2 regions of the Paenibacillus sp. SSG-1 genome follow, and region 2 is predicted to be linked to the other one. Evidence: riboswitches for the same ligand, from Rfam matches in the RefSeq annotation. Region 2 holds a riboswitch; the other holds the start of a gene.
What was found. A riboswitch is a leader RNA that binds a small molecule or an ion and turns the genes downstream of it on or off. The one in region 2 is predicted to bind cyclic di-AMP.
Positions count from the first base shown of each region.

Region 1 (4,627 bases), 1.7 Mb from region 2:
TAAACGGCATGACGCAGGTGACCACGCCCGCCAAAATGTTCGTCAGATCCCCCATGCTGAACAAGCTGAAGCTCATCAGGATGCTGTCGAACACGACGTGGGCGAACATGACCGCGATGTAGCCGTGACGCAGGAAGATCAAGCTGAACAGGAGACCGATGAACAGGAGCTCGATCGGACGAGTGTATATCGGGTAGATCGGGTACAGCGTATGGCCGAAGGCCCAAATCAGCGTCGGAATGACGCAGGCGACAAATGTGTTTCTTACGATTTTCTTCAGCATCGGTATGCCGAACAGGCGGTACACGGCTTCCTCGGAGATGCCGGCCATCCAGGCCATGATCGGCAGCATCCACGGATACAGCATGTTATACGGGGACTGCGAGGCGTCCGTCGTGGACCAGCTGTGGATCGTCCGGTCCAGGACGAGATAGATCACCGACTGCGCCCCCATCAGGATAAACGCCCACAAATACCCGGTGAACATGCTGTGGAGCACGTAACGCCCATATCCAGGCTCTTTGGCGCGGGCCCAGGCGTTGTAACCGGCTTTGCGCCATAGTCCGTCCCCGCCGACCAGGGAGAAATACAGGAGCACCGTCATCGCTATGCTCAGGATCACCTGAACGACCATGGCCGCGATGATCCCGAACTGGGAGAAGCCTTCCGCTTCCAGCACTGGCAGCATGTTATAAGTCGTCAGCAATGAGACAACAAAATAAAACAAGGACAAAAACAGCCCGCGTGCAAAGGAGGTGTACCGCCTCGTCAGTGCACTGTAAATGATGGCGAGAATGCCGAGCACGATCGTAAACAGTCCGTATCCCAGCATGGTCAGCATCGTGGCGCTTTTGGTCTGCTTCTCTACATAAGCCGTATGAGCGGATGGGACCGAAAATCCAGGGAGGAAGGAGTGAAGCTCCCCATCCTCAAAGGCAAACTTGAATTCCAGCTGCGATTCCCCGATGTGCGAGGAGGAGTCGGTATAGATCAATCCGGGCTCATCCTTGCCGCTCGATACTTTCAGGGAGCCGGTGTTATAGCCCAGCTTCTGCAGCCAGGACGAGGCGATTTCCTCTTTATCCTCCAGCGTCATGTTCCCTTCCACAATTCTCAGTTTCTGCTTGCGCATAGTTTCGTTCGATTCAGCCATCGCGGCAGCATACTTGGAGTACGGAGGCGTGATAGAGAACCCGACTACCTTGCCCGTGTTCATATGTACGTCTACATTGACATATCCCTGATCGCTCGACTCGGGCAGCCGGACCCGGAACACGTCATAAGGATACTTCGGTTCGTATTTCTTGTTATATTCGTTAAGAAGCTTCTCTCTGGATAAATAACCGTAAAGGTCCGATTCCGACTGGTACGTGACGAGCGGTTCGGCGGCAATGCCTGTTTGAATATTCAACCGGTCCGAGGCAAACGCTTTGGCGGCTGCTTCCGCCTCCGATTTGCTGATGACCTTGGTCGTTTGCCCCTCTAGCGTCTCCGAGCTCGTCTGCGGAAACACTTGTACAAAAAAGAATAAAATAAGGCCGATGACCCCCAAAATGCCCAGCCATTTATAATTGGCCCTGATTTCCAGCGGCTGGTTTAACCGGTCCATGAAATCCCCCCTTGAATGTGATAAAGATACCATTCCCCCCAATACAGTACGGTAAACATAACATAGAAGATTCGCCCAAAACCAGTATACCCTGAAAATAGTGGTGAAAAAACGATGAAAATCAAGGAAAGCCATCGAAAAGAGAAGATAACCGCAGGCCGTGTCCACCTGCATTGCGAATCAGGCTGTTTTCCATCCAATTCATCAGAAAAAGGCCTTTGTGAAGTCCTACAATAAAGATTATAATTTTGATGCAAATGAATAAGAACGCCGAATTTCCAAGTGAAAACGGGGGAACCAATTTTTTGGGGTGAATTTCGTTGGGACGGTTTAGTCCGCGAATAGGGCAACCTGTGCATGCCCGAATCCGTCAGCTAACCTCGTAGGCGTCGTGCATGCAGGAGCCAAACCGAAAGGCATTGGATTTCCGATGCTTTTTTTCTTTTGACTTTTTTAAAGAGGTGAATGTATTGATTGGGAAATGGAAGTGGTTCCGGCTGGCCCCTCCGCAAGTATTAACGCTCGGTTTTGCGGCCATTATTTTGATCGGAGCCATACTGCTCACCTTGCCGATTTCGAACACGACGGGTAAGCCGCTGAATTTTATGGATGCCTTGTTTACGGCAACCTCGGCGACCTGCGTGACCGGTTTGGTTGTCAAAGATACGGGGCTGTATTTCAGCACGTTCGGTCAAGTCGTCATCATGCTGCTGATCCAGATCGGCGGGCTCGGTTTTATGACGATGGCCACGCTGATCGCTCTGGTGTTCAAGCGCCGGATTTCGCTCCGGGACCGGCTCCTGCTGCAGGAAGCGATGAATCAGAACACGATGGAAGGCATCGTCCGCCTGATTCGGAAAGTGATATTTTTTTCGTTGAGTATCGAAGGCTGCGGAGCGTTGTTGCTCGCCATCCGGTGGTCGTTCGATATGCCTCTTGGAAAAGCGATCTATTTTGGAATATTTCATGGCGTGTCCATGTTCAATAATGCGGGATTTGACCTGTTCGGCCATTTTAACAGCCTGACGGGATTTGTATACGACCCGCTCGTCAATTTTGTGGTGATGTTTCTGATCGTATCCGGCGGCATCGGCTTTATCGTCATGTCCGATCTGGTGGATTACCAGGTACACCGGAAACTGTCGCTCCACACCAAAGTGGTGCTGTCCATGACCGGTGCCCTGATTGTGGTCGGAGCAGTTGTCATCTTTATCTTTGAATTCACGAATCCCAAGACGCTCGGTTCGCTGAATTGGGGCGGCAAAATTCTCGCCTCCCTGTTCCAGTCGGTCACGCCGCGGACGGCTGGGGCGAACACGCTGAACTTGGCAGATATGCGCCAGGCATCGCAATTTTTCACGATCATTCTGATGTTTATCGGCGCTTCGCCGGGTTCTACCGGGGGCGGGATCAAGACCACGACGTTCACCATTCTTGTCGGTGCGGTGATCGCGATGATCCGCGGCCGGGACGATATCGTCCTGTATCGCTACCGTTTGGCCCAGGAGCGGATTTTCAAAGCGCTGACCATTACCTTCCTGGCCTTGTTCCTGGTGGTCGGCGTATCCATGGTTCTGTCTACGACAGAAGACAGCAGCTTTTTAATGATCTTGTACGAGACGACTTCGGCTTTCGGCACCGTAGGGTTATCGCTCGGGCTGACGCCGCATTTGTCCTTGATCGGGAAAATCCTGATCTGCCTGACGATGTTTGCCGGCCGTCTTGGGCCGCTGACCTTCGCCTACGCGCTTGGTCCGAAGAAGGGCAAGGAGCTGTACCGCCATCCCGAAGGTAAGATCATTATCGGGTAAGGAATTTGGGTGATTCAAAGTTTCAATATTGTTATAAGAACCATATATAGAACCAACATTAAAGGATAAGGAGCATCTGGAAAGAAATGAAAACACAGCAGTTTGTCGTGATCGGTTTAGGGAGGTTCGGCTCAAGCTTGGCCATGGAGCTTATGGATCTGGGTTATGAAGTGCTTGGGGTAGACATCAATGAAGAAGTGGTCAATGATATGAGCGAGCATCTGACCCACGCCGTGGTGGCGGATGCAACCGATGAGGAGGTTCTCAAATCGCTGGGAATCCGCAATTTTGACTGCGGGATCGTAGCAATCGGGGACGATATCCAGATGAGCATCCTGGCCGCAATCCTGCTGAAGGAACTCGGCGTTCAGACCGTAGTGGCGAAGGCCATCTCCATGCTGCACGGCAAAGCCTTGTCCAAGCTGGGCGTGGACCGGGTCATCTTTCCGGAGCGGGACATGGGCATCCGGGTGGCGCACCAGCTCGTGACGCCGAATTTGCTGGATTACATCGAGCTGTCCAAAGATTACAGCATCGTGGAGATGACCGTACCGCAATGCCTGAACGGGAAGACGCTGAGCGAAGTCAATACGAGAGCCCGGTACGGATGCAGCATTGTTGCGCTCCATCGTACCGAGGGAGTCATCGTCGCGCCGACGGCGATGGACCAGCTGCATGCGGGCGACATCATGGTCATCATTGGCTCCAACAGCAATATCGACCGCTTCGAGAGCGAAGCGGTGAACGTCAAATCGTAAATCCGGAAGTGAGACAGACATGGAATCCCCGATGACCGAAATCATTCATCATATCTTAATACTGCTGCTGTTTATCATTGCTGTCGGCATGCTGTCCGGAAGACTGGCCTCCTGGCTCAGGCTTCCGGACGTTGCTGTGTTTATCGTGGCAGGCATGCTGCTTGGGCAGGGGCTGCATCTGATCAACGAGGCAAGCAGCTCGCTGATCAACCAGCTGATCCTCTCCGTCGGCTCGGCGCTCATTCTGTTTGACGGCGGCCGGAACCTGAAGCTGAGCGGGCTGCGGAAGGTATGGATCACACTTTCCATGCTGAGCGTTCCCGGCGTCATCGTCACGACCTTGATCGTCGGAGCTGCCGTGCATTACCTGTTCGGGCTGGACTGGCTTTTTGCCTTCCTGGCCGCCGCCGTCATTGCCTCGACTGACCCCGCTTCGATCATTCCTGTGT
Region 1 covers NZ_MBRK01000001.1:4,596,068-4,600,694, reverse strand. The annotation lists gene BCV73_RS21335 (CPBP family intramembrane glutamic endopeptidase) at 1-1,609, opposite strand, end outside; cyclic di-AMP (ydaO/yuaA leader) riboswitch at 1,868-2,012, shown strand; gene BCV73_RS21330 (TrkH family potassium uptake protein) at 2,080-3,420, shown strand; gene BCV73_RS21325 (potassium channel family protein) at 3,507-4,178, shown strand; gene BCV73_RS21320 (cation:proton antiporter) at 4,210-4,627, shown strand, end outside.
Region 1: linked by a shared signal. The riboswitch ahead of BCV73_RS21330 (TrkH family potassium uptake protein) and the one ahead of BCV73_RS28765 (C40 family peptidase) in region 2 are both predicted to bind cyclic di-AMP.

Region 2 (4,627 bases):
ATTAATGACACATCCTGGTGAACCTCGGGGATGTTAGGTTTCAGGGAGGAACGGAAGAATGGTATATACGCAAGAAGAAGTAGAAACGCATTTGTCTAAGCTGGAAGGCTGGGAGCTTGAAGAGGGCCGCTGGATCGTGCGCAAATACGTTTTCTCCAATTTCATGAAGGGCATTTCCTTCGTGGATGAGGTTGCGGCCATTTCAGAGGCTTTTGGCCACCACCCCTTTATTACGATTGATTATAAAAATGTGACGCTGCGTTTGACTTCATGGGATGAAGGCGGGATTACGTCCCTGGATGTCAAGGAGGCCCACCAATTTAACGAACTGTTCGAAAAAATGCGTTCCGGCGAAAAAAGGTAACGAGAATAATGCAGCAAATAAAAACACGCTTTGCGATGAACGTCCCGTTCTTCCAAAGCGTGTTTCTGTATGCGTTACAACTTTTATTTCTTCTCAGCCAACCACTGGGCCACATTGGCAATCTCTTCAGCTTTCAACTTGTCCTTAAAGGATGGCATGCCGCCTTTACCTTTAGTGATAATGGTGTAAATCTCTTCAGCGGACAGTTGGCTTCCGATCTTTTGAAGGTTCGGGCCTACGGCACCCTGAAGCTGATCCCCGTGACAGCTAATGCAGCCTTGCGCTTTAATCGTAGATTCAGCCGCTGCGGCGTCCATCGTAACTTCCGGCATGGTCGGCTTCTCTTCTTCCGCCACCTGCTCTTTGCCTGGAAGCGTAAACATGAGCACAATTGCCATAACCACTGCGATCGTTAATACACCGCTCATGATCCATTTTTGCATCCGTTTTCGTCCTTTCTATGTAAACTGTCATTCTTCATTCCTTCATTATAACGGAACAAGCCATCACATCAAATAGTTTGTGTCAAAAAAGCAAACGAATCCAAACTTGGGGCCACCAAAAATACACAAATTTGTACCATTTTTATGATGATGGAATTTTCAAGTTAGACCCCTTCATAGACCATACAGTGAAACAGCTGTTCACCTTCAGGGGTCAGCTTGGGGTAGGTATCAGCGATGACAAACCCCGACTTCCCGTAAGCCCGGATGGCCCGCTTATTCCATGTATGCACTTCAAGGTCGATTTCGTCCCCAGGCCGTCTTTCACGGGCTGCGCCGACCACAGCCTGCATAAAGCTCTTACCCAGCCCCTGGCCGCATAAATCAGGCCGCATGCCAACACCAAGCCGGGTCACGCCTGCCAAGGGAAAGAACTGCGCGAACCCGCACAAGGTATGTTCAGCATCCAGGACGGACACATATTGGCTTTGCCTCACCTCAGGATCACCAAATTCGACGCCAAGCGCCTCCATCTGATCCCACGGCAGCCAGCCGTATAAATCGTATGGAGGTTCGTACACCCAGCTGCAGACGGTCTCAGCATGCTCCCGGGTCATAGGAACGATCATGAAGCTCTCATGTTGGAGGTTCATGTGCAGATCTCCCTTCCAGACCTCCCTGTAGGATTTGAACATTAGAGAAAAAATATTCCGGATTGTCCCAGATATCTGTTTAATTTCGGAATAGAGGGGTAAATGAGGAGTAGCGGGCGGGAATGGAAAGGTTACCCATTTCTGTCCGCAAAAAATCCCGCAAAAGGAGATTTCGGCAAAAATCTCATTCTACGGGATCTCGTACCCTTGCTTTACCTGCATTACTGGACGTCATCAACGTCCTCGGAATCGACGGCGGCGGTTTTGTATTTATCCGTACTCATGATTCGTTTGGCGCCAACGTAGCGGTTGACGTAGTAGCTGTCGCTCAGAGAGCTGATGATCACACCGCGAGAAGTGGAGGCATGTGCGAATTTTCCGTCGCCGACGTAAATTCCGACATGGGATACTCCGGCTCCCGATGTATTAAAGAATACCAAGTCGCCTGCTCTCAGATCACTGCGGGATACGGCCGAACCCATGCTGAACTGGGAACCAGACTGATGGGGCAGATCGATGCCCAATTGATCAAATACATACATTGTAAATCCCGAGCAGTCAAATCCGCTTGTTGTGGTTCCGCCCGTTCTGTACTTGGTTCCGATCGCACTGTCGATCACTTTATCCATCTTGGAATCCGCGAAAGCGCTTCCTGTGCCGACCGTGAGCACGATGGCGAAACTCATGACTGCTGCTGCAAGCTTCTTCTTCAAGTAAAATACCCCTTCCGGCGCCTACGAGGTTAGCTTAAGGATTCGGTAGAAGGCCCCCTATGATCCCTCTGAAGCAAGATCAATTCACCCATAACTGGTTCCCCCGCTTTCCTTAGTGTGAGGAAATTCGGCATGAACTTTTACACTATGTATCATTCCCTGTTACTTCTTATTCGTTCGCAACTTTGTGTCAGGTAAAGATTACAAAGTTGTTACTATCGCTGGGACTATTGTAACAAAGGAATCGGACTTTGGCAATTGTTTCTAACAGAAAAAGAAGATTTGTAGGAAAATTTATAGGAAATGATGTTTATTTGTTGGACGAGTGGGTAAAAGAAATGACAAGGGTGGAAAAAACAGGAGAAAACCGTGGATTTACTCGTGTAAAAAAAAATTTTTGAAATGCTGTTACCTTTTCGGTGGTTCGTACGTCTAATAAGTAACAACAAACCCGCGGGGCGATTTCGGCAAAAATCAGCGGCGCGGGTTGTTATGGATATGCATTGTTTTCGAGAGATAATCAATTGTAAACCGCAGCTTGATATTTGGCCGTACTCATGACCCGTTTGGCGCCAACGTAGCGGTTGGCGTAGTAGCTTTGGCTCAGTTTGCTGATGGTAACGCCTTTCGAAGAGGACGCGTGCGCGAATTTTCCGTTGCCGATGTAAATGCCGACATGGGAAACGCCTGCGCCTAGGGTGTTAAAGAAAACCAGGTCTCCTGCTCTCAGCTGGCTTTTGGAAACAGCGGTACCTGTTTTATACTGCGCAGCGGATACACGCGGGAGGGTTAACCCCAGCTTTTGGTACACGTAACGGGTAAAACCGGAGCAATCGAAGCCGTTCGTAGTTGTTCCGCCGGTTTTGTAAGAAACGCCGATCGTGTTGTTAACGATGTGGTTCAGAGATGAATCCGCAAATACGCTGCCGGCGCCCATGGAGAACGCAAGTGTAAGGCCCAGCGCTGCGGCTGCCAACTTCTTCTTCAAAAAGATAAACCCCTTCCAATGCCTGCGAGGTTAGCTTAAGGATTCGGTAGAAGGTCCCCTATGATCCCTCTGTAGCGAGATCAATTCACCCAAAATTGGATCCCCCGCTTCCTGGTGCCCGGGAATTCGGCTCGTGATGATTGCACCGGAAATGGACATGCTGACAAGTTACCTATAATCGTACATACCAATCAAATGAACGGACAAATGATGAAATCAGTTACAGCAAAGTCAAAATCGTTACAGCAAAGATTACAAAGTTGTTACTAAGTTCGTACTCGGATTATTTTAACAGAGGATTTATACTTTGGCAAATGGTTAACAATCATTTTACAACAAAAACCCCGCCTCTTTTCAACAGAAAGAGACGGGGTTCTTCTTTTATCAGCGGATTAAAGTGATGACAAAATTTTAACTATTCCGAAATATTTTTTTTCGTACGGTTCATTTGCTGATGCCACAAATCATATTGGGAGGAGATATTCCATAATTTAAAGATACAGCTGACCATATGGTAGCCCTGTTGGATAATCAGGGTGGCAAGCCCTGCCCAGATCAGAGAGACGCTGCTGGTAATGCCATACAAGAGCAGGCTGACCGCGCCCAGCAGAACGGATATGCCGATGACCGGCAGCGCGCTTCGCAGGCAGATCCAGAGCGAGGAGAACATGCTGGTTCCACCGGTTTTGCCAAACTGCATGAACAGAATCATCTGATGGACGATGTAGCAGTACAGAAGCCAGACTGCAATGTACGGGATGCAGTGAAGCAGCTGGGCATGGTTTTGGATCGCGCTGAGCAGGATGGGATACATCTTCGGGATCATCCAGTATAACGGAGCGGCGATAAGCACCCATTCGATCAGGTGAAAAAGAAATACCGTTTTGCCGTGCAGCTTCATGCCTTGGAAGAAAAACAGTCCGCGTTCCCCCTGATGCTCCCGGTGCAGGCCGTAGAAGATGCCCGCGTGGATAAATGGGGTCAGCAGCATGCGGAGGGCGACCATTCCCAGGAGAACCCAAAGGTAAGTATGCACGGTGCTGCTTTGCGTCAAGCTCATCTGTCCCTCTACATAATAGAGGACCTGGCTGAGTTCGGTCGGCGGGGGATCGGGATACCGCATCAGCAGCGGCACGACCGCCGAATCGATCAGACGGTACAGGAAGTAGCCCCAGAGCAGCTGGTACAGGAACATGATGATCATGACATAAAATTGGTCTTTGACGCTTTTCCAACCGTTAACAATATAGGATTTCACTGCTCTCACCTCACCAGGACAGACTTCCAAGCAGGGTTTCAATCAGCTTGGTAATGCTTACGTTCCAGCGGAGGAGCACTTTATGATCCATGTCCGCCTTCAGGTAGTTGTTCACATGTTTGTTTTCCAGCACGATCGTATAGCCGGGATCGATCATGGCCCAGGCCAGCGGGGAGCTGTATGTCAGCTTGAACTGGGTGCTGGCGTT
Region 2 covers NZ_MBRK01000001.1:6,304,301-6,308,927, reverse strand. The annotation lists gene BCV73_RS28780 (4a-hydroxytetrahydrobiopterin dehydratase) at 59-364, shown strand; gene BCV73_RS28775 (c-type cytochrome) at 448-807, opposite strand; gene BCV73_RS28770 (GNAT family N-acetyltransferase) at 972-1,460, opposite strand; gene BCV73_RS28765 (C40 family peptidase) at 1,682-2,173, opposite strand; cyclic di-AMP (ydaO/yuaA leader) riboswitch at 2,177-2,316, opposite strand; gene BCV73_RS35210 (hypothetical protein) at 2,425-2,574, shown strand; gene BCV73_RS28760 (C40 family peptidase) at 2,694-3,161, opposite strand; cyclic di-AMP (ydaO/yuaA leader) riboswitch at 3,166-3,303, opposite strand; gene BCV73_RS28755 (hypothetical protein) at 3,577-4,419, opposite strand; gene BCV73_RS28750 (M1 family metallopeptidase) at 4,430-4,627, opposite strand, start outside.